Regions from separate parts of the Arthrobacter sp. StoSoilB20 genome, predicted to be linked through region 2. Evidence: riboswitches for the same ligand, from Rfam matches in the RefSeq annotation. Region 2 holds a riboswitch; each other region holds the start of a gene.
What was found. A riboswitch is a leader RNA that binds a small molecule or an ion and turns the genes downstream of it on or off. The one in region 2 is predicted to bind cyclic di-AMP.
Positions count from the first base shown of each region.

Region 1: another riboswitch for cyclic di-AMP. It lies ahead of LDN85_RS04130 (hypothetical protein); the one in region 2 lies ahead of LDN85_RS05210 (C40 family peptidase).
Region 3: another riboswitch for cyclic di-AMP. It lies ahead of LDN85_RS02400 (NlpC/P60 family protein); the one in region 2 lies ahead of LDN85_RS05210 (C40 family peptidase).

Region 1 covers NZ_AP024651.1:875,591-883,241, forward strand. The annotation lists gene LDN85_RS04115 (aminotransferase class V-fold PLP-dependent enzyme) at 1-757, shown strand, start outside; gene LDN85_RS04120 (MerR family DNA-binding transcriptional regulator) at 754-1,527, opposite strand; gene LDN85_RS04125 (glycosyltransferase) at 1,545-2,789, opposite strand; gene LDN85_RS04130 (hypothetical protein) at 2,960-3,802, opposite strand; cyclic di-AMP (ydaO/yuaA leader) riboswitch at 3,806-3,993, opposite strand; gene LDN85_RS04135 (HAMP domain-containing sensor histidine kinase) at 4,102-5,601, opposite strand; gene LDN85_RS04140 (response regulator transcription factor) at 5,605-6,345, opposite strand; gene LDN85_RS04145 (winged helix-turn-helix domain-containing protein) at 6,999-7,651, shown strand, end outside.
Region 2 covers NZ_AP024651.1:1,107,514-1,115,164, reverse strand. The annotation lists gene LDN85_RS05235 (FdhF/YdeP family oxidoreductase) at 1-1,040, opposite strand, end outside; gene LDN85_RS05230 (molybdopterin molybdotransferase MoeA) at 1,107-2,462, opposite strand; gene LDN85_RS05225 (NTP transferase domain-containing protein) at 2,459-3,364, opposite strand; gene LDN85_RS05220 (HNH endonuclease) at 3,407-3,907, opposite strand; gene LDN85_RS05215 (NlpC/P60 family protein) at 4,197-4,970, opposite strand; gene LDN85_RS05210 (C40 family peptidase) at 5,070-5,816, opposite strand; cyclic di-AMP (ydaO/yuaA leader) riboswitch at 5,821-5,989, opposite strand; gene LDN85_RS05205 (M23 family metallopeptidase) at 6,128-6,958, opposite strand; cyclic di-AMP (ydaO/yuaA leader) riboswitch at 6,963-7,204, opposite strand; gene LDN85_RS05200 (metal-dependent transcriptional regulator) at 7,390-7,651, opposite strand, start outside.
Region 3 covers NZ_AP024651.1:496,258-503,908, reverse strand. The annotation lists gene LDN85_RS02415 (PEP/pyruvate-binding domain-containing protein) at 1-437, opposite strand, end outside; gene LDN85_RS02410 (universal stress protein) at 459-1,496, opposite strand; gene LDN85_RS02405 (FAD-binding protein) at 1,911-2,603, shown strand; gene LDN85_RS02400 (NlpC/P60 family protein) at 2,799-3,584, opposite strand; cyclic di-AMP (ydaO/yuaA leader) riboswitch at 3,588-3,780, opposite strand; gene LDN85_RS02395 (copper resistance CopC family protein) at 3,931-4,563, opposite strand; gene LDN85_RS02390 (NCS2 family permease) at 4,678-6,120, shown strand; gene hutG (formimidoylglutamase) at 6,195-7,145, shown strand; gene LDN85_RS02380 (hypothetical protein) at 7,215-7,651, shown strand, end outside.

The DNA.
Region 1 (7,651 bases), 230 kb from region 2:
TCCCGATGCCCTGGCTGAGGCCATGGACCAACAGCCCGGGCCTTCGCTGGTCTGCCTCCAAGCGGGAAACCTGCATTCCGGTGCGTTTGATCCCATGGAGGAAGCCATTGCGGTGGCCCATGATCGGGGAGCCTGGGTGCACGTGGATGGGGCGTTCGGTTTGTGGGCCGCTGTGAGCCCCACGTTGCGGGGTCGGCTGACGGGGGTGGAGGACGCGGACTCCTGGGCAACGGACGCCCACAAGACGTTGAACGTCCCCTATGACTGCGGCCTGGCGATTGTCTCCAGGCCAGAATCCCTAAGGCGTGCTTTCAGTGTCCACACCAGCTATCTCATAGCCACCGAAACCGGGCTGGGGGATCCGCTGGAGAAAGTCCCTGAGATGTCCCGCCGGGCCCGTGGCATTCCCGTATGGGCCGCACTCAGGCAACTGGGCCGCGATGGCGTGATCTCCATGGTTGAGCGCCTCGCGGCCAACGCCCGGGCATTGGCCGAAGGACTCGCCGCCATTCCGGGCGTCGAGGTGCTCAACGATGTGGTGTTCACGCAGGTCTCGGTGAGCTTCGGCAGCGACGACCGGACGCACCGGGTGACGCAGCGGCTCATGGCCGAGGGCGCGGTGTGGATGTCCGGATCCTCGTGGCGTGGCCGTGAAATCCTGCGTATTTCCGTGAGCAACTGGACCACCGACGCCGGAGATGTTGCCGCCTCCATTGCAGCAGTCAGGGGTGCTGTGGAGGTCGAGCCCGAAGTTTAGGCCTGGGGCTCGTGCGCCCTCGCTTTGTGCAGGTACCCCATCAGGCCGGCCAGGTCTTCGGCGCTCCAGGGCAGGTCTGCGCTGATCGTTTGGGCGTTCTCCTGCCAGGCTGCGCGGGCCGCGGTTTTTGTATCCTCGCCCGAATGGAACATCTCCCCGATGCGGTCCCAGGAATGCACCCACTCCTGCACTGCCGGATCCGAGATGGAAGTACCGGCCCGGACATGCTCCAGGCCTTCTTCCACCAGCGCGGTCCATTGACGTTTTGAGTCCTCGATCTTCTCTGCTCCCAGCTCCTGGCGTTTCTCCGCAAGCTGTCGACGCTGTTCCGGTGTGAAGTGTTTTTCGAACACGGTGATCATCTCCAAAGTTGACATGAATTGGGCAGCGGTGGGCATGGCTGGAGCGTCCAGTCGGTTGAACAGCTCACCCAGCCGGTCCTGAAGCGCCTGGACTTGTTGGGCGTGCTGTTGAACATGCCGTAATTGCCGGTCCAGCAGGACACGCATGGAACCGAGATCATCATCATCGTTCCCGGGTCCATCCAGCGCTGTCGTGATGGAAGCAAGCGGAATCCCGAGCATGTGAAGGGCCCTGATCCGGTACAGTCGTCGAAGATCGCCCTCCCCGTACCGTCGATGACCGGAAGGCGTCCGGCCGCTCGCGGTCAGCAGGCCGATCTCATCGTAGTGATGGAGTGTCCGCACGCTGACTCCGCAGGCTTTGGCGAGTTCGCCGATACTCCACTGTCCGCTCTCCGCTGTTCCCATGGGAATACGCTAAATCCTCACGTAACGTCAGGTGCAAGCCTTCTTCGGCCAGCCACATACCCGCCGATATGCCCGGCGAGTCCAGCGGCAGCCAGCACGGCTCCTTCAAGCCAGCGGTCCGCCGTCGTCATTACCGGCAGGATCGCAAGCGCAGCCGTACTCAGCAGCGTCGTCAGGAGAAGCATGACCGGTCCTTGGATGCGCAGGCGGGTAGTCGAGGCCATGAGGGCAAGGGCGATGAAGTTCGCCGGCAAAGGATCCACGACACTGCGGAGCAGCACGAAGAACAGGGCATAAAGCGACGTCCACGCCACCGCACCAAGCACACGCCCCGCAAGTCCGGTTCCGGGAGCCGTCCGGTCCCGTCCTAGCCGAAGCTCCCTGACCGGAAAACGTCCGGGGCGAAGGTCTCGGGTCAGCCGCGCCATGCCCCGCAGGTCGGCAAGCGCGGTTCGTACGACGTCGACACTTGAGTTGGGGTCATCGGTCCAGTCGACCGGGACTTCATGAATGCGTAAACCACAACGTTCGGCGATGACGAGGAGCTCGGTGTCAAAAAACCAGCCGTCGTCCTTGGTATGCGGGAGGAGAAGGTGCGCAACGTCCGCGCGGACGGCTTTGAAGCCGCACTGGGCATCGGAAATGCGTGTGCCCAGGACGGTGCGGAGCAGGGCGTTGTAGCTGCGGGAGGTGAATTCGCGGCCACCACTGCGGACCACGCGCGAGTCAGGTGCCAGGCGCGTGCCGACAGCCAGGTCGGAGTGGCCTGAAAGCAGCGGCGCAAGGAGGGGAGCCAAGGCGGACAAATCCGTGGACAGATCCGCTTCCATGTAGGCCAGCACGGGTGACGGTGAGGATTGCCAGAGGCGGCGGAGGGCGTTTCCGCGCCCTCTTTCCTGGAACCGGACCACCCGCAGTTCCGGAAGTTCCCGTGCCAGGCGTTCGGCGATCCTTAGGGTGCTGTCCGTGCTGGAGTTGTCAGCGACCGTGATCCGGAAAGTGTGCGGAAAAGTGCCGGAGAGATGGCCGTGAAGCGTGCGGAGGTTCTTCTCCAGGTGCGCTTCCTCATTGAACACGGGGACGGTGAGATCGAGAACGGGGACGCCGGCCCCGGTGTCCACGGGGGAGCGCCTGGGCAACTGCGGGTTCTCCGGCCTTACGTTCAAGAGTTCCGGCTGCGAAGCAGGCAACGCCCCGCCACCGAAGCGCGCGGAGTGGAACCGTCGTGGGGGAGCGCTGGTGGTTGGATTTGTGAGCGTCATATCTCCAGCATGGGCTCGCCAATTATGAGGGCTTTAGGCGGAAGCTGTGACGTCACTGTGAGCTACGGCGGTCACCTGTGAAATGCAAAGACCGCGCCGGTTCCCGCCGTTCGCTCCAGTGGGGACTGGTGCGATCGGCGGCAACCGGCGCGGTCTTCAAACTGCCTGGTTTAGTACCAGTTGTTGGCCAAGTGGAAGGCCAGGGCGGCCGACGGGGATCCGTAGCGCTCCTTGATGTAGTTCAGGCCCCATTTGATCTGGGTCTGGTAGTTGGTCTGCCAGTCAGCACCGGCAGAGGCCATCTTGGAAGCAGGCAGGGACTGGACGATGCCGTACGCGCCGCTGGAAGCGTTCGTGGCAGTGGTCTTCCAGTTGGATTCCTTCTCCCACAAGGTGTTCAGGGCAGTCATTTCGCCGGCGCTCCAGCCGTAGCTGCCCAGGATGCTTGCGGCGTAGGCCTTGGCAGCGGCGGGGTCATCCACGGCTTTCGGGGCTGCAGCAGCGGCTTCGGCGGCGGCCTTTTCGGCGGCAGCAGCGGCGTCGGCGGCCTGCTTGGCTGCAGCGTCAGCAGCTGCCTTCTCCGCAGCGGCTTGGTCGGCGGCGGCCTTTTCGGCGGCAGCCTTTTCAGCAGCAGCCTGATCGGCGGCGGCCTTCTCGGCGGCAGCCTTTTCAGCAGCGGCCTTGTCCACGGCTGCCCGGTCGGCAGCGCCCTTTGCGGCGGCTGCGTCCAAGGAAGCGGAGATTTCGGCTGTCTTGTTAGTGCTGACCTGGGCAGCTGCCTGGGTCTCTGCAACGCGGCTGGCCTCAGGGAGGTTCAGGGTGGCGTTGGCAGCAGTACCGAGCGATGCGACGCCCAACGCGGCGGCCACGACGCCGGCAACAACCGACATGCGGTGGCCGGACTTACCTTGGCGGGCAGCGTTCTTGAGGACGGTTTGCGACTTGGTCAACGGTGCGTTGTGCTCATCGCGGTGACGCGCGGAAGGGCGCGTCTGATCGTTAAATTCAGACATGTGTGATTACCTCTCAGCGCCTGCGGAGTTAGCTGTCGGGTTCGGATGAGGTCATCCGGCCGCGCATGTCGCTGCGGCTTCACCCCAAGGGTCCGGCATAAATGCCTGGGCCCGGAGACTCTGGGTCCCCCGTCTCTGCCTCGGAGTAAGAACGGACTCCGGGAAGTGGCAGAGCTCGGCGCATCCCGGATGCGGGCCAGTTGGGGCGACCCACCCTTTCGACGGTACAGGAGGAATTCGCAGAAGTCACATTTAGGTAACAGAGATCACGACGCCGGTGAGTCGCCTTGCCGAGTTCGTTACATCCCTTCGGCGGTGACGGTAGGTAGCCGCAGGGCGAATTCGGTTCGACCCGGGCGCGACGTGACCTCCACGCTACCGCCGTGCGCTTCGACGATGGATTCCACGATCGACAACCCCAGCCCCGACGTCCCTTCAGACCCCGATCTCGCGGCATCCGCCCGGGCAAAGCGGGAGAAGATCCGGCCTTGGAAATCCTCTGGAATGCCCGGCCCGTTGTCTGTCACGGTCACCACTGCGCTGCCATCGGCGGAGAGCATGACGGCCGTAACCACGGTAGTGCCGGCATCGGTGTGTTTGCGGGCATTGGACAAAAGATTGGCCAGGACCTGGTGCAGCTGGGTGGAGTCGCCGCGGACCGTGACGGGTTCGTCCGGCAGTTGCAGTTGCCATATGTGGTCCGGCGCCATGACCTTCTCGTCACTGACCGTTTCGATCACCAACTGGGTGAGGTCCACATCGGTAACCTTGACCGGTTGGCCCTCGTCCAACCTGGCGAGCAGCAGGAGATCCTCCACCAGCGTTGTCATCCGCTCTGACTGGCTTTGCACGCGGGCCAGGGATTTGCGGCCGTCGTCAGTGAAGCTTTCGGTCATCCTCAGCAGTTCGGTGTAACCGCGGATGGCAGTGAGCGGCGTTCGGAGCTCGTGTGAGGCGTCCGCGACGAACTGGCGTACCTTGGTTTCGCTTTCCTGGCGGGCTTCCAAAGCGCTGGAGACGTTGTTCAGCATCAGGTTCAGGGCATGGCCTACGCTGCCCACTTCCGTTCCGGGATGGGCGGCCGACGGCGGTACGCGCACCGCAAGTGCCACTTCACCGGCGTCGAGCGGAAGACGTGAAACCTTGGTGGCCACCTCGGAGAGCTGCTCCAGAGGCCGCATGGTCCGGCGGATGATGACGGTGCCGGCGAGGCCGATGACCACCAGCCCGCCCAGCGAGACCAACACCATTGTCCAGACCAGTGAGGCCTCGGCGCTCTGTTTGTCCGCGAGAGGCAGGCCCGTGACGATCACGTCGCCATAGGGGGCCTCGACCGCTACCAGCCGATAGTCCCCGTTGGAGAGGGAACGATCCACCGGATCACCGCTCTTGGGCAGCGCCAACAGCACTTGCTCATCCGCGGGGGACAGCGCAACACGGTTGCCTTGGGCGTCAATGAGCCCTGAACTGCGGACAGTGGACCCGTCGATCCTGGCGTTGAGCGTTCCGGCGGCCTGCCCCCTGGCCTCCAGCGGGTCCGGCTTCCCCGAAGGTGAGGAGGGAAAGTTCGACGGCGGCCTGCCGAAGTCGTTCGCGCGGCTGGACGCCTGCTCGAGCTGCCTGTCGAGCTGCTTGTTGAACACCATGTCCATGGAGGCGTAGCTGACCACTCCTACCGCCCCGCAGATAGCGACCAGCAGTGCCATCGCCACCAGGACCAGCCGGGTACGCAAATGCCACGTGGAGGGGTTCAGCCAGCTGCGGCCGGATTTTCTGGCCACTCCTGAAAGTGTGCTCAACGCCTAGTCCGCGGGCTTGATGACGTAGCCGGCGCCGCGAATGGTGTGGATCATCGGCGGATGGTTGGCTTCGATTTTCTTGCGAAGGTAGGAAATGTAGAGCTCCACGATGTTGGCTTGCCCACCGAAGTCGTAATCCCACACGCGGTCCAGGATCTGGGCTTTGCTGATGACCCGTTTGGGGTTCTCCATGAGGTAGCGCAGAAGCTCGAACTGGGTTGCCGTGAGGGGAATGTCCTCGCCTGCGCGGGTAACTTCGCGGGTGTCCACGTTCAGGGTGAGGTCACCCACCACCAGTTCCGCGGTGTCCATGGCAGCGACGCCCGAACGCTGGACCAGCCGGTGGAGTCGCAGGAGGACTTCTTCCATGCTGAAAGGTTTGGTGACGTAGTCATCGCCGCCGGCAGCCAATCCGACGATCCTGTCCTGCACGGCATCCTTGGCGGTGAGGAAGAGGGCGGGCACTTCCGGGGCGAAGGCGCGGATGCGGTTGAGGACCTCCACGCCGTCGAAACCGGGCAGCATGACATCAAGGACCAGGACGTCCGGCCGGAAATCCTTGGCCAGCTTCACGGCCCCGGGACCATCGCCGGCAACGGACACAGACCAACCGGCCATGCGCAATCCCATGCTCATGAGTTCGGCGAGGCTGGGTTCGTCATCCACCACCAAGGCGCGGATCGGAGAACCATCAGGGTGGGAGAGCTGGGGCAGGTTGTTGGTCATGGAGTGCGAGGAGGCCATGGGACAACTCTCCGTTCTGCTGGTTAGCCAGCGCTTTGCCCGTCCTGTGAGGATGCTGTGAAGTCAACACTAGCGAGGTGGGAGTCAGCGTGTCCGAAACGCTTGGCAATCCTGTTTCTACGGCTTGTAGCAGATTTTTGTCCGGATTTTTCGGAAGTGGGCCGTCCACGATTGGACAACAAGTGTTTCAGATCGTGAGATTCCGCAGCCGGGCTGTTCCCGGGAATGTCAGTGCACATGATGCCCCATTGGCCGAAGAATGTTCACTGGATTGCAATTATTTCTTGCTCGAGCCGAATGAAATGGCGTTCATTTATCCCCTCGACTGAATTGTGATTTACGGCACAATAGACCTCTCCGTCTCAAAATGTGGACGGTTCTGCGCTTTGTTACTTGCGTGTTGCCATTGTTACGTTGCACACTTCCAATGTGAACAAGAACTCAACAGCACCTGCAGCCGCAGCAACCTGGCCCAGCACACCCGCTGGCCATGATGACCGCTGTTGTCGAATGCAAGCCTAACTTTCCACCCCAAGAAGTTTCAGGCATTCGCCCCCTAGCCCAGCGTTGGGCGCCCCTCCCCAAACTCATTGCGGGGACAACCAGCATTCGAAGCCGCGATGACGGCTATTCACTTTTGAGGTAAGCACTCCATGTCAGTTGCATCTGGATACGTCCACATCTCCGTCCGTAACGCCAACAAGGCCGCATCGAACGCAGGGCTCCGCCCCGGCTTCGGCAACCGCCCCGGCTACGCTCCCTCCCAGCAGGGCGCAGGCCAGCAGGCCCCCGGTTACGTTCCGCAGGGTTACAACCCCAACTCCTATGGCCAGTTGCGGGCAGTGCCCGCTGCCGAGCCGGCACCCATGACTGCGCCTACGCCGGTCATTGCCCAGTCCGACAGGCTCCGCCCCGTTGCCAACGACAACGTAGCCCGTGGCTTCGTGCTCTACATGGGCATTGACGAAGAAACCGCAGCGGCCGCAGGCACCTCCATTGCCAAGCTGGCCCAGGAAATCCGTGCCTACGCCCAGTCCCTCGTGACCGGTGCAGAGAGCTATGCTGCCGTGGCAGTAGCCCCCGCCGGCGCGCCCGGGTCCGCACTCGACGTCGTGCGTTCAACCTTCGGTGACCCGACTGTCGCCGCACGCCAGCGCACCGAAACCGCCCGCCCGGCACCGCAGCAGGAATCCCGCCCCTCCGGCGTGCTGATCGACCTCGCCCGCCGCGAAGTGCACCTGGACGGCGAATCGCTGAACCTGACGTTCAAGGAATTCGAACTCCTCAACTATCTCGTGGAGAACGG
Region 2 (7,651 bases):
CGCTCGGTCTCGGCCCAGTCCAGGACCGCACGGGCTTGGGTGTAGGCGGCGAACCCTTCGGTCTGCTGCTCAATGAAGGAATGGTCGACGACGGTGCCCGGGTTGCGCTTCTCTTCCTCCAGGAGCAGGTGGCCCAGTGCCTGGAACAGCGCCAGGTCCCCACCGACCTTGATCTGCAGGAATTCATCCGCGATGGTGGTGCCACCGCCGATAACGCCATTGAGGGACTGGGGGTCCTTGAAGTTCAGCAGGCCCGCCTCGGGAAGCGGGTTCACGGCGACGATCTTTCCGCCGTTGTTCTTGCAGTCCCGCAGTGCAGACAGCATCCGGGGATGGTTGGTTCCCGGATTCTGTCCCACCACCAGGACCAGTTCGGCGTGGTGGATATCCTCCAGCGAGACTGTGCCCTTTCCGATTCCAATGGTGGGGTTCAGTGCGCTGCCGGAGGACTCATGGCACATATTGGAGCAGTCGGGCAGGTTGTTGGTGCCCAGGCTTCGGGCGAACAACTGATACATGAAGGCGGTCTCGTTGGCTGTTCGGCCCGAGGTGTAGAAAACGCACTTGTCCGGAGTGGTGGCGTTGATGTGCTCACCGATCAAGGCGAAGGCGTCGGTCCAACTGATGGGTGAGTAATGCGTGTCCCCGGGCCTGATGACCACGGGCTCGGACAATCTTCCCTGGCTTCCCAACCAGTACTCGGTCTTGTCTTCGAGATCCGCCAGGGAGTGCTTCGCCCAGAATTCGGCGCCTACCGTGCGGGTGGTGCTTTCCTCGGCGATCGCTTTGGCGCCGTTCTCGCAAAATTCGGCGGGGCTCCGCTTGCCCGTGATGGATTCAGGCCACGCACACCCCGGGCAATCAAAGCCGTCATGCTGGTTCACCCTGAGCATGGAACGGACCGTGCGGGCTACTCCGGCCTGGGCGTAACCGCGTTCAAGGGCCACCGTGACAGCTTTGAGGCCGGCAGCGGCTTGTTTGGGCGGGTGGATTTGCAGGTCATCTTCATTGATGTCCTGTTCGGGAGCATGCCTGTTCATATGTCCATCATTGCACTTTGTGTGAGCCTGTTACCTGGTTCGCCGCAGTGCCAGCCAGTACAGCCTTCAGGCGTCGAGCGCGCTCCAGTCCACCGGCCCGGAGGGAGCCTTCTTCGCTTGCCGTGTGGCGGCCTTGCGGGGCTGGTCTTCCGGGGGCTTTGGCTGGGGCAACGGTTTGCCCCAGGGCAAGGCAAACGCAGGGACCAACTCCCCCAGTTGGACTCCGTGGGGTGGGACCACCATGACCCCGTCCGCAGCGGCCAGGCCCCGCATCATTCCCGGTCCTGCGTGCTGCGCCGGCGAGGCCAGGCCATACACCAGCTTGAACGGCATCAGCCGGGTCCGGCCGGGATCGGCCTCGAGCATTGCGCCGCACGGTACCTCACCCACCTGGGGCGGCTTCCGGTGGCCCAACGCAGCAAGCAATGGAGCGCCCACCGTGAACAGCGCCATCATCGCGGCAAGTGGATTTCCAGGCAGGCCCAGGACAAAGCGGCCATCGGGCAACTCGGCCAGTACGGCGGGGTGGCCGGGTCGCATCGAAATACCGTCGATCAACAGCCGGCCACCCAGTTCAGCCACCGCTCGGCGGAAATGGTCAGTCCCCGACCGGCCTGTACCGCCCGTAGTGATGACGACGTCGGCCGGGGGTTCGGCTTCTTCATCGGAGCCAGCCGCGAGCTCGTCCACGGCAGGCTCACTCTCCTGGAGGGCGGCAATCCACTCCTCATAGTTATCGCCCACCCGGAGCTGCTCTCCTGCTATGCCGCCCAGGAGCTCTACAACGGCACCCAACTGCGGACCAAAGGTGTCGCGGACCTGTCCGGGCAGCGGGATCCCCCGTTCCACAACCTCGGAACCTGTCAGCAGGAACCTGACCAACGGTTTGCCGAGAACCTCTACATGGTCCAGTCCGGCCAGTGCAGCCAAAGCGATGTGGGCTGGATTGAGTACCGTTCCAGCGGTCAGCAGGATCTCCCCCTCGGCAGCCTCCTCCGCGGCTTTGCGGATGTGCTGGCCGTTGCGGGGTTCACCGGGCTTGGCGGCGCCGCCCAAAGCCAGGACCGGCAGGCCGTCGTCGTCGGTGGTGATGACGCCACTCTCGCTGCGCAGCACGGCCTTGGCCCCCGGCGGAATGAGGCCACCGGTCACAATGGGGCTTGCCTGGTGCGGGGCAAGCCTCTGGCCAGGTTCGCTCAGGATCCACGGACCGCTTCCGTTGACGGCCCAGCCGTCCATGGCCGACGAAGCGTAGTGGGGCATGTCCTGCACTGCCAGGGCATCGGCTGCAAGGGTGCGGCCCAGCGCCGAGGTGAGCGGCACGGGGCCTGGTGGAATGGGAGCGGCACACTCAAACGCGCGCTGGCGGGCCTCCTGCCAGGTATGCGCTGCGTGATGGCCCTCGGCAGGGGCCTGGGTCATTCGGCGTCAGCCTCGGACTCCGAGTACTCCTTGGCGACTTTGCGGGCCAACTCCAAGGCCGCGTTCATGGACGCATCATCGCTTGCCTGGCCAATGCCGCGGGCCATGCCTGCCGCATAGCCGGCAATGAACGTGGTCAAAGGCGCAGCGGGACGAACCACTGAATGCGCTGCCACTCCGGCTACGGCGAGTACTTCGTTGACGTCCACCTCAACGCCTTCAAGCTCGAATGCCTGCAGCAACGTGCGGCACCAATCCTCGAGCGTCTCTTCCTGGCTCTTCACGTCCGCCTCCAACTTGTAGTCAATGCCCAGGGCCGCAGCGTCCTCCCACGTATCCACGTCATCCGTGGAGCCAGCGGGGACAGCAACGTCCAGCAGGTTCAGCCTAGCAAGCAGCCGGAACACAGAAGAGTCCGCCAGACCGGCACCTTGGGATGCTGCGGCTGCTTCACGTTCCAAGGCTGCAGTGTTGTAAACACCCAGGAGGGGTTGCTTCCGCCCGTCCACGGAAACGGCCATGGCACCCTCAACGCCTGGGTGGGCGGCCAGGGCATCCCACAAAGCGGAAACTCCACGGGACGCATGCGGCATGTCGCAGGCAAGGACCAGGGTCCACCGGGCGCGGGAACGCCCGCTTTGCAGCGCCGCCAGGCCGGCTGCGATTGCCGCTGCCGGCCCGGCAAACGCCGGCTCCTCGCGGGCATGCAGCACTTCCACTGGGAACGGCACACCGCCCGCTACCGGAACATCGGGGCCTACCACCACCACGGCTGAAGCACCCCGGGCAGCCTGCAGGGCATGCGAAAGGAGCGTGGCGCCGTCGTACGTCAGCGATGGTTTAGGCACGCCACCGAGGCGGGTGGCCCTGCCACCCGCCAAAATCACGGCATTGAACTCCATCCGCCCAGAGTACCCGGACGTCCGGAGCTCAGCAGAAATCGATCAGGCAGCGGATTCCGGCAACAGGAACGGGTCCCAGTCCGGCGCAGGTTTCTCGAGTTCCTTGATCTGCCACATGGTCCCCTGGGGCACACCGGGTTTGAAACGGAGTTTCCAACCCATCTCGGCCAGTGTGTGGTCGCTCTTGGCGTTGTTGCACTTCAGGCACGCCGCAACCAGGTTTTCCCAGGAATCCGCGCCGCCCCTGGACTTGGGGTGGACATGGTCAATGGTGTGGGCTGTTTTCCCGCAGTAGGCGCAGCGGTGGCCGTCGCGGCGCAGTACCCCGCGCCTGCTCACGGCTGTGATCTTGTTGTACTGGGGACGGATGTAGCGGTTGAGGAGGATCACGGATGGTCTTCCGAGAACTTCCTGCGGCCCGACGACAGGCTCGTCGCCTTCGGCCACCACGCTTGCTTTCCCAGTCAGCACAAGGACCAGCGCCCGGCGGAAGGTTATTACCGCCAGCGGTTCATATCCAGCATTCAGAACGAGTGTGCGCATGCACGTACCTCTTCACGGCCGCACCCGTCAGGGGCACGAGGGCCGGCTGCCCTCTGCATGTACGGGCTGTGGATCGACAAGATAAGGGTAAGCACTTGTATGCCGTATCAACGAATTTATATGTGCTTTCGCCCACAGTGTCGCCCAGAGTTCATGCATCGTTAGCGGAAGGGGCGTCCGATCTGCCCCCTGAACACCCGATCTGGCCCCTAGGCAAAGGATCCGCGGTTAAACAGAACACCCCGCGGGCCGTAGCCTGCGGGGTGTCCTGGAAGTGCGAAGGGCTGGATCAGCCGTTGACCCGAATGAAGACCGGGCCGGAGCCGACGTTGACGCTGAACAGTGCCGTGGTGGATCCGTTCCATCCACCGTGAACTGCCTGGCCGTTGCCGACGTAGACAGCAATGTGGGCCTGTCCGGCCAGACCACCGTTGGCGTAGTAAGCGAGGTCGCCCGGCTGTGCTTCCGCTGCGCTGACGGTGCGGCCAAGGGAGAGGTAGCCGGCCGGCCAGTCGTGGAAGTTGATGCCGACAGCTGCCAGGGAGTTGGTCACCAGCATGGTGCAGTCCTGGGTTACGCCAAGCTGTGCGTACGCGGCCGCGGCGATTGCGGCACCAAGGCCGCTGGCAGCGGCGGGAGCCTTAGCCGCAGGAGCCGTGGTGTTGACGGCCAGCGTGGCGTTTCCGCCTGTTGCCGTGCTTGCCGCCGGCTCCTTGGTTTCAGCCTTCGCGGGAGCCTTCTTCTCTACGGGAGCCGGAGCCTGCACCGTGGTGACCACGGGACGTTCGTAGGAGATGGCAACCGTGGAGTCGGCAGCGATAGTGGACTGCACAACCGACTGGACGTCCAAGGTAGACGTCGAAGTGGATTCGCGGTCCACTTTGGTCTCGGCAGCGTTGGCTGCGACACTGCCGGTCAGGACCAGGCCTGAAGCTGCGGCAATAACGGCTGCCTGTCGGCCCACGCCGCCGGCGTTTTCACTGACGGACTTGGCGATCACGGCAAACGAGCTGGTCTTGGGGGCCTCAGCGCGATGCCGTGCAACCTTGTGTGCACTGGTCATGGTTTTCTCTTTTCGTATCCGCGTGCAGTTGGGGTACACGCGGCTCATTGGCGCGCCGGCACTTGGGGGCATGCCGGCGAACCCCGAATCGGTTTGTTTCTAGCGGAGGGTGAAGAAGGAGGAGGTGCCCGTGGAGGCAGCCGAGTGCAGGAGCGTGCCCTGTCCCGGGTTCAAGGCGCTGATCATCATGCCGTTGCCCACGTAGATGCCTACGTGCGCTCCACCGTTCTGCATGACCAGGTCACCGGGGGCAGGGGTGCTGGTGGGCTTCATGGCCGTCCAGGCGTTGACGCGCGGGATGCTGATGCCGGCCTGGGCGTAGACCCACTGGGTGAATCCGGAGCAGTCCCAACCGTTGGGGGTGGTGCCGCCCCAAACGTAAGGGTGCCCGATGCCGGTGTAGGCGATCGCGGCGAGGCCGGAAGCGGCGGCGCTGGAAGCAGCATCCTTGGCTTCGGAGGACTTGGCGGTCACAGCGCCTGCTGTGGCCTGGTCGCCGGAGGCCGAGGTGCGTCCGGTGGTCTGGGAAGCGCGCTGGACAACCTTGGGAGCTTCCTTCGTGGCCACTACGGGGCTTTCGAAGGAGACGGTTGCCGTGGGCTCTGCGGTGACTACCGCAGTGGTGACCATCTGCTGGGTGCTGGAGGCTTCCGACTTTGAAACATCGGTGTCTGCTGCCTGGGCCGGCAGACCAACGCTGAGGACGAGACCTGAGGCTGCTGCCAGGACAACAGCCTGGCGGCCGACGGTACCGGCGTTGGATGAAACAGCCTTGGAAAGCGAGTTCAAGGGGTTCGTACGAACCGATTCAGCGCGATGGCGCGCAGGGGTAGTGCGTGATGACACGTAGGTAGCCTCTCCCAATGCCTGCGAGGTGAGCTGTCGGATTCGGATGGGAGTCATCCGGCCGCGCTGCTTCAAGGAAGCTTTCGCGACTTAACCCCAAGGTCTTCTCACGAAGACCAGAAGTGGTTCCCCCGCCCCTGCCAGACGATTTATGCGAACGGACCTTGAGTAGTGGCAGAGCTAGGCAATCCACTCAAGTGCACCGGCCCCCTAAAAAGCCGATGCGCTTTGTACGGTACAACAGTTGAACGCGAATGTCACATTCAGGTCACGAGGCGTGTCACGAATGCGAGAGACGACCATCAAATGGACTAAAGCCAGCCCATGGGGTCAACAACTTCGCCATTGACCTGTACTTCAAAGTGGAGGTGGCAACCGGTGGAGGCGCCAGTGGTGCCGCTGAGCGCCACGGTGTCGCCGCGGGTGACCGTCTGGCCGACTTTGACGGTGAAGGACGACAGGTGGTTGTACGTGGTCTCAAGGCCGTTGCCGTGGTCGATGACCACGCGGTTGCCTCCGCCGTACTCGTGCCATCCGGCGAAGGTGACCTTGCCGGATGCTGCTGCGTGGACGGCCGTGCCGCACTGCGCCACGAAGTCCTGGCCGCGGTGGAAGTCGCCGGCGCCTCCGGTGAGGGGGCTGACGCGGTAGCCGAACGGGGAAGCTGTGGTCAGCGTGTCGAGGGGGCTGGCCATGGTGCCTGCAGAGGAGGCGCGCTGGATGCTGCCCGCGGACTGGGCGCTGAGCAGTTGCTTCAACTTGCCGTCGGGGTCGGCAGCCGTGGCAACCGCTGCCCGGCTGAAGTCGATTTTGGCCGATGCGGCCGCGGAGACCTCCGGCTGGCTGCCACCGGATACTGCCAGGGCAGACTCGGTCTGGCCTGATTCCGAGGTGGCCATGACGGGGCTTGTGGCCGGCAGACCGACAGTCAAGGCCAGGCCGGTGGCGGCAAGCGCAACTCCGGCCTTTTGCCCGACGCCACTGGCTGCAGCGAAGTCGGCAACCTGGCGCAACGGGCTCTTACGGCGGCGAACCTGGCGTTTGGTGTCGCGTGGCCGGATCTCCGATACGACGCGGGCTGGCCGCAGCTCAGCAGCGGGGCCCGACGCGCGGCGACGGCCCCTGACGTTCTGCGTTGTCAAACTCTATTCCTCTCTAAAAAGCCTGCGAAGTTAGCTGTCGGATTCGGGTCAGAGAGTTTCAAGACCCGGCCCGCACGAAGCGCTCACGGCACACAGGTATCCCAAGAGGGACATGCGTAAATGGGCACTTCTGCTGCGGACTTCACCCCAAGGCTGCTTCTTTAGACAGCCGCTTGTGGTTCCCCCGCCTCTGCCAGTGGTGGATGGCACACCTGTTCCGCTGGCAGAGCTCGGCTCCGGAACAGGTAACGCTTTGGTATCAGCGCTAGTAGATAACTATAGGGGATTAAGGCCCGCAGTAATAAATTCGTTATCAACAGGAACGGGCATGCGGGCGGCAACCCCTTATCACTAATCCCGAAAAACCGCAGGTCACGTGCTCGCCGGGTGCCTAAAAGTGAGATATGCCACCGTGCAGCAAGGCAGGTTTGTCAGCCAACGGAGACGAAGACGTGTGCCGCAACCTCAGGTGGGAGCTCCAGTGCACCTTCAATGCCTGGGACGCGGACGGAAATGTACTCCCCCACACGTTCCAGCGAGACCGCAGCGCCGGGCCTGATACCGCCCTCGTCCAACTGGGTAAGAAGTTCAGGCTCAACCTGGATGGGCTCCGCCAAACGGGTGACAGCTACCCGGGAGTTCGCCGCGTAACCCTCCATGGCCTGCAGGAGGTTGACGTCCACGCGGGGGAAT
Region 3 (7,651 bases), 610 kb from region 2:
AAACTCGCGAAAGCCAGGTCCTCGGCGGTGGCAGAAGACCTGACGGCGACGGGGACATTGTCTCCCATCTGCCCGTAGGCGGCCCGCACCGCTTCGGAGATCACGGCAGGGACGCCGGCCTCGAGCACCAGCGACCGGGCATCTGCGGCAAGCCCGTTCAGCTGGTCCAGCTGGGAGGCAGAGGTCCCTTTCAAGGCCGCAAAGACCTTATCCAAACCAATAGCGGACAATGCGTAACGGTAAGCCGCGGTGGTCAGGCAGAAGCCGGGCGGTACTGGCAGGCCGGCACCGGCCAGCTCACCAAGGTTGGCTCCCTTGCCACCCACCTCCGGGAGCATTGGCCCCCGGATTCCGGCGATGTCCAGAATGAACAGGGAGCCGTGCGCGTCTGTGACGTGCCGATCCTGCTGCTGTTCCCCGGTCTCCTGGCCTTCCATGGCGATGCAGGTTCCGCTCCGCTACGCTGCCCCGAGCATGGGGCCGAACTTGTCACGGTCAGCAAGTCGTGGGTCTTCACGGTCAGGGACAACCAGCACTGGTCCCTTTGCATGGTGCAGTACGCCGTCCGAGGTGGAACCCAGGAGCATGCCCGCGAAACCACCGCGGCCACGTGTTCCCAGCACCACCAACTCGACGCTGCGGCTTGTTTCCACCAGCACGTCCACCGGAGAGCCGTCCCGGAGGTCAGTCTCAATGGCCAACTGCGGGAAGTGGCTCCTGAGCCACGCCACCCCGGCATCGAGCTGGACCCTGATGTCGGCAAAGAGGGCGTCGCGGTCCAATGGCGCCGGCACCCAGGCCAAAGACCCGCTGTACTGCGGTACGGCGCAAATGACGCGGAGCTTTGCTCCCATACGTTGTGCTTGCTCGGCTGCCTCAAGCACTGCCACACGGGCTTGCTCGGAGCCATCCACACCCACCGCAACCACGTTCTCCACAGTGCGGGACCCGGCTTTGGCGTGCTCGGCCTTGATGTGCTTGTCCTCCGTGTTTTCGCCCAGCCTGTCGGCGCAGTACAAGGGGACAGTAACCGTGGGGCACTTGGCGTGGGCGGGCAACGCACTGCTCACAGAGCCCAAAAGGCGTCCCACAAAGCCACCGCGGCCCCGGCTTCCGGAAACGAGGAGCGCGGCGTCTTCCGAGAGATCCAGCAAAACACCGGCAGCGTCGCCGTTTTCCACGGAAGCGTCGACGTCGATGGCGTAACCGGAAACCTTGTCCATGGCCTGCTTGATGATCGCGTCCGCGCCTTCGCGAATCACCGAATCATCCACGGTTGCGTAGCCACCGTCCAGGCCTGACGCGGCAAAGATTGGCACGGAGTAGGCCGTCACGATGTGAAGCGGCAGCTGACGGCGCTCCGCCTCGCGTGCGGCCCAAACCAAGGCACATTGTCCGTGCTCTGAACCGTCCACTCCAACGACAATGCCACCTGGCGCCACTGCCTGGTCCTGGCCGTCCTGTGGCTCTTCACTGTCTCTGCTGTGCTGGTCCATGGGGCCCGCCTTCCACCTGCTGCTTGATGTTCCGGCCATTCTGCCAGAGGTTCTCCACCACAGATTCCCTCACGGCTTCATTGTCAATGGCCGGGGCAGAAGAAACCTGGTAATTCCTCCTCCCAAGGCCCACTATTCTCGGTCGGCACCGCCGAATCAAGGCGACTTTGGGCTATGTGCATAACGGTCCGGGCTCGGTTGCCGCGACCCCATTTTGCGCTGCGGATGAACACCGGAAACACGCAGACGTCCGAGGCTATCCATGGCAGAAAAAGTTCGGTAGTGTTCGATTCACCGAATGGCCGGCAAACGTGTTCCAAACCACACTCCGGCCATTTATTTGCGGCCGCTTGGGGACTCGGACGCGAGCCCACGCGATGCCGAACGGCACACACGTCAAGGAGGAACCAAGCAGTGTCACTCACGCCTGATTCCGCCACGGAACGCACCACCACCGTGGTCATCGGAGCCGGCCTGTCCGGCTTGGCAGTTGCCAGTGAGCTCAGCCGCTACGGCGTGGGCTCCATAGTGGTGGACGGGTTCGGTGCGCTGTCGGCAACTGGCCCTTCAGTCCACACAGGCATGCTTCAACGCTGTGATGCCGGCGATCCCGCAGCCATGCAGGAACGCAACGAGATCCTCCGCCACCTGCGGAACTACGCCGCCAGCCATCACCTGGACGTCCGCAGCACCACGCGGGCGGTGCGCCTTGATTTCCTGGGCTCAGACCCCTCCCAGCAGATTGGCTACGGCCTGGCCGCGAGTATGACCACTGCCGGCCTCAGGACAGGGCTCCACGCCTCCGGCCCCCTGGAATCCACGCGCCGCCAATGGGCCGTGCACACTGCCAGCGGCGTCCTTTTGGCCGACCACATTGTGGTGACACGCTGTGCCCAGAGCCAGCTGCGCCGCATGCTGGCGGAACTGGGCATAGCGATCGGCCAGAACCTGTCCGCGGCCATGCGGGCTGTCGGAATGCACCTCGTCGGAGTCGGCGAACTCATCACGCCCACACCGAAGGAAGTGCTTCGGCAGGCAAAGGCCGTAGGCCAGACGATCTCATCCAAGGTCGCCCTTGCCGCAGGGCCGGGCATAGCCACCGCTTAGCGGACAAAGGCTCCGGGGCCGCCCCTGAAGCGCCGTTTGGGCGAAGAAGGACCCTCCTGCGCCCGGATTCATGGCGCGCCCTACCGGCGTCGAACCTGACTCTGAACTTTTACTCACATAACTTAACGCCAAAGGCCGGTGTCCTCGAAGATTGGTTCTTCGGAGACACCGGCCTTTGAACTGAAGCGTGAGGCTTTATGCGCCAGCGCGTACGTAGGTCAGGGGACCCGTAGCAGTCAACCAGCTGATCGGGTGGATACCCGTCTGGTTGCCGTTGATGCCACCGCTGATTGCCTGGCCGTTGCCGATGTAGATGGCAACGTGGCCGGACTGGACGATCATGTCACCGGGCTGGGGTGAGCTGACAACCTTGCCGTAGTTCATGAACTGCATGGGACCGAGGTCGCCAACAGGGATGCCTGCCGAACCGAGGGCCCGCTCCACCATGGCGGTGCAGTCCTGCATGATGCCGATCTGGGCGTAGGCCGAGGCAACCATGGCAGCGTTGACGCCACCGACGGCCGGGGCAGCAGCTGCTGCAGGAGCAGGAGCAGCGGCGGCCGGAGCGGCAGCAGCAGCCTTGGCAACAGGAGCCGTTGCAGCTGCGGTGGTGACTGCAGCCTTCTTGGCGACGGGAGCCGGAGCAACCGGAGCCGGCTTTTCGATGACCGGAGCTGCTACGGAAGCAACAGCAGGACGCTCGAAGTTGACGGTGGCGGTGGCCAGTGCGGTCACAACCTGGGTGGGAGCCTCGGAAACGGTCTCAGCGACCGTGGCGGGGCTGGAGTCCCGCTGAACCGGAGCTTCAGCTGCGTGGGCAGCAATGGAGCCGGTCAGGACAAGGCCAGAGGCTGCTGCGATGACCGCTGCCTGGCGGCCAGCGCCGGAAGCGTTGCTGGCGACTGCCTTGGAGATCGAGATGAACGGATTAGGACGTACGCTGTCCGCCTTACGACGGCCGCGAAGAATGCGTGAAGACATGAAAGAGCCTCTCCCGATGCCTGCGAGGTTAGCTGTCGGATTCGGATGGGAGTCACCCGGCCACTACGCCCCGCTGTTACGCGGAAGCTTCGTGACTTCACCCCAAGGCACGCTCGAAAGCGACCTAAAATGGGTTCCCCGTCTCTGCCGTAAGGTTTGTCTGCGAACGGATTCCGGACTGCGGCAGAGCTAGGCAATCAGGCCGGAAGTGCCCGCTACGTGGAACAGGCACAGGTACAACCGTACGCGATGATCACGCCGAAGTCACATTTAAGTAACGAGAACCATGCTTCTGGCGTGTCGCGGTGACCATTTCGAGATCTTCGCAGCTACGTAGAAAACCCCGTTATTCCGCGGCAGAATCGCCCTCAGAGTCATTTGACGCAGCCAGTTTCCGGCGTGCAGTAACAGCCAGAAAAATAACGAGACCAACAGCAACCACGGCCAGCCCAACAATGCTCCAAGGGAAGGGCTGGGAGGCGTCGGCGGCAGGCTCGCTCTTACCTGTTGCCGGCGCCCCGGTTCCTGCGGTGGGCACAGCTGCGGAGGATGAAGCCGGGGCCGACGGCGAGGCACCTGCCGAGCCACCCGGCGTCGTGCTTCCTGCGGTGGCGGTGAACGTAAAGGTGCCCTCGATGGGGTGGGAATCGCTGCTGACGACGCGCCACACGACGGTATATTCGCCGGCGGGAGCGCCTTCGCGCAGCTTCTGAACGGCCTGGTTGTCGATGATTTCCACAGGTCCGTCGGCCCAGTTTTCGCCGGCCGCCGTGACCGTCACGCCCGAACCGATCGCGAGCGGCCGGTTGTTGAACGTTATGGAGACCGACGCCGGAACTTCCGCCACCGCTGTGCCGTTGGCCGGCGTCGTGGATTCTGCGACGTCGTGGGCAGATGCCGGGGCCGCGGAAAACAGCAGGGCAGAGGCGAAGGCAAGAGCGGCGACGACGGCGGCCAGAAGCGGGCGGATGGTACGCATGGGGCGGTTTCTCCTAGTGTTGGCTTCCTTACAGACTAGGCGAATCGTCCGGAGGCCCTTTACCGGACCGCATAGGATTTGAAAGCACACTCCCCTCGATCCCCGGAGTCCTTCATGCTTAAACAAGGTTCGGCAGTAGACCGCTACTTCAAAATTACTGAACGTGGATCCACGTACTCACGGGAAATTCGTGGCGGCTTCGCGACGTTCTTCGCCATGAGCTACATCGTGGTGCTGAACCCGTTGATCCTCTCCGGGGCTGATTCGAGCGGGGCGTCCCTCGGATTCACCGCCGTCGCCGCCACCACGGCGTTCGTAGCGGGCATCCTGACCATCCTCATGGGCGCCTGGGCCAAGCACCCGTTCGCCGTGGCAACAGGATTGGGCGTCAACGCGTTCGTCGCCGTGACAGTGGCCTCGCACCCGCAGCTGACCTGGCCGGACATGATGGGCCTTGTGGTCTTGTCCGGTGTGACCATGCTCATCCTGGTGCTCACCGGTTTCCGCACTGCCGTGTTCAAGGCCGTTCCGGAAGCCCTGAAGACCGCGATCGTGGTGGGCATTGGCCTCTTCATTGCGTTGATCGGCCTGGTCAATGCAGGGTTTGTCCGGCGGATTCCCGACGCTGCCGGAACCACGGTTCCCCTGGGACTTGGCGTGGACGGCAAGCTCATGGGCTGGCCCACCCTGGTGTTCGCAGTGGGCCTGATCCTGACCATCGCGCTGGTGGTCCGCAAGGTCCGGGGCGCCATCCTGATCGGCATTGTGGTTTCCACTGCACTGGCCGCCATCCTCGAATTCACCCTCCATATCGGCCCCAGCTTTGACGGCAAGAACGTCAACCCCCGCGGTTGGTCCCTGGTTGCCCCCACCCTTTCGGAGTGGGGCGCCCCGGACCTGTCCCTCATCGGCAAGGCCAACCCGTTCGGCGCCTTCGAGCACTTGGGGTTCATCGCCGCGGCACTGCTGGCGTTCGTGATCCTGCTGAGCATCTTCTTCGACGCCATGGGCACCATGGTGGGCCTGGCCAACGAGGCCGGAACGGTGGACAAGGACGGCAACATCCCCAACGTTGACCGCGTCCTCCAAGTCGATGCCCTCGGGGCGATCGTGGGCGGCGGCGCTTCGGTTTCCTCCAACCAGATCTTTGTTGAGTCCGGCGCCGGGATCGGCGAAGGCGCCCGCACCGGCCTCGCCTCGATCGTCACCGGCTTGCTGTTCCTGGTGGCCATGTTCTTCACCCCGCTCATCAACCTTGTCCCGTTCGAAGCCGTAGCCCCGGCCCTGGTGGTTGTGGGCTTCATGATGGTTTCCCAGGTGGGCAAGATCGATTGGCAGGACTGGGGCGTTGGCATCCCGGCCTTCCTCACCATTTCCCTGATGCCGTTCACGTACTCGATCGCCAACGGCCTTGGCGCGGGCTTCATTTCCTACGTCCTCATCCGCACTTTCCAGGGCCGCGCCCGTGAAGTCCACCCCCTCATGTGGGCCGTGGCAGCTGCCTTCCTGCTGTTCTTCGGCATCGGAACTGTGGAGGAGTTGTTGGGGGTCAAGTAGGGAAGTCCGAGATTCCGGACACCCGGGTGATTGGATCGCTGGTTTTAGTGCCCGCCTTCGGGTGTGCTTAAGGCATGGAAACCAGCAGCATCCCCACTGTCGACGTCAGCCCCACACCCTGGACGGGCCGCTTTGACGGGGACGGCACCGAACACCGCCGCTGGTGGCAAGCAGTAGCACCCCTGACCTCGGCCATGCCTGCCACGTCCTCGCGTCCCGCCGTCGTGCTTGGCTTCTGCAGCGACGCCGGTGTCCTCCGCAACAAGGGCCGCGTGGGCGCTGCCGCAGCACCTGCCGCCATCCGTTCAGCGCTGGGGCCGCTGGCGTTCCACCTTGACCGTGACGTGTTCGACGCCGGTGATGTGGTTGTGGAGGACGACTCACTGGAGTCGGGACAAGAGCGCGCCGGACGCGCCATATCGGGATTGCTCGACGCCGGAAACCTCACCGTGGTGCTGGGCGGCGGCCACGAGACCGCGTTCGCCAGCTACCTTGGGGTGGCAGGTTCTGAAGCAGTTCGCGGCAAAAGGCTCGGCGTGCTGAACCTGGATGCCCACTTTGACCTGCGCGATGAGCCCACGCCGAGCTCAGGCACGCCGTTCCTTCAGATGGCCCACGCAGAAGCGGCCGCCGGACGGGAACTGAAGTACGCCGTCGTCGGAATTTCGGAGCCCAACAACACGCGTGCCCTCTTTGATACGGCCGACCGCCTGGGCGTGAAGTACCTGCCGGACGAGCTGTGCACGCCGGAGGCTGTGGAGATTTTTGTTGCCGACTTCCTGGCCGGGGTGGACGTACTGTACTTGACCATCGATCTGGACGTGATGCCGGCTTCGGTGGCACCCGGGGTGAGCGCCCCTGCTGCTTACGGTGTGCCGTTGCCGGTAATCAGCGCGGTCTGCCGCCAGGTTGCTGCGAGCGGGAAGCTGCTGCACCTGGATGTCGCGGAGCTGAATCCGGAGTTCGACATAGATCACCGCACCGCCAAAGTGGCAGCACGCCTGGTGAACACCCTGCTCGCGTAGAGAGGCGTTTAGCCGGGCCTGTTCCCGGGAACTTCCTCCGCATAGCCTGTGTGGAGGAAAGGAATGGCGATGCGTGCAGTGTCTGTGCAGGACAAGTGGGCCTGGGTGGCCGGCCTGGTGGCTGTGGCCCTGGGCCTGGTGGCGCACATGGTGGCCGGCGGGAGCGCCCCCGCCATTCCCGTTCTCCTGGGCTTCGCCGCACTCGGCTGCTTGGCCGCCCAGCTGATCGCCCGATGGGTGCACGGGCCCTTGTTGTTGCTGCTGCTCTCCGGCGTGGCCCAGCAGCTGTTGCACCTCGGATTCGACGCCTTTGGTGGCTACTTCCCCGGCAACGGTTTCCTGGACCACTTCCACGGAGGGCAGTCCCTGGGGGACGTACCTGAGGGTGCTGCGAGCAGTGGCGGGGATGTACATCTCCTTCTATACACACACATGGCAGCGGCCATCCTCACACTGCTGGTGGCGTCGGGAGTTTCCAAAGTGGCCCGGCTGCGCTCCCCCGCGGG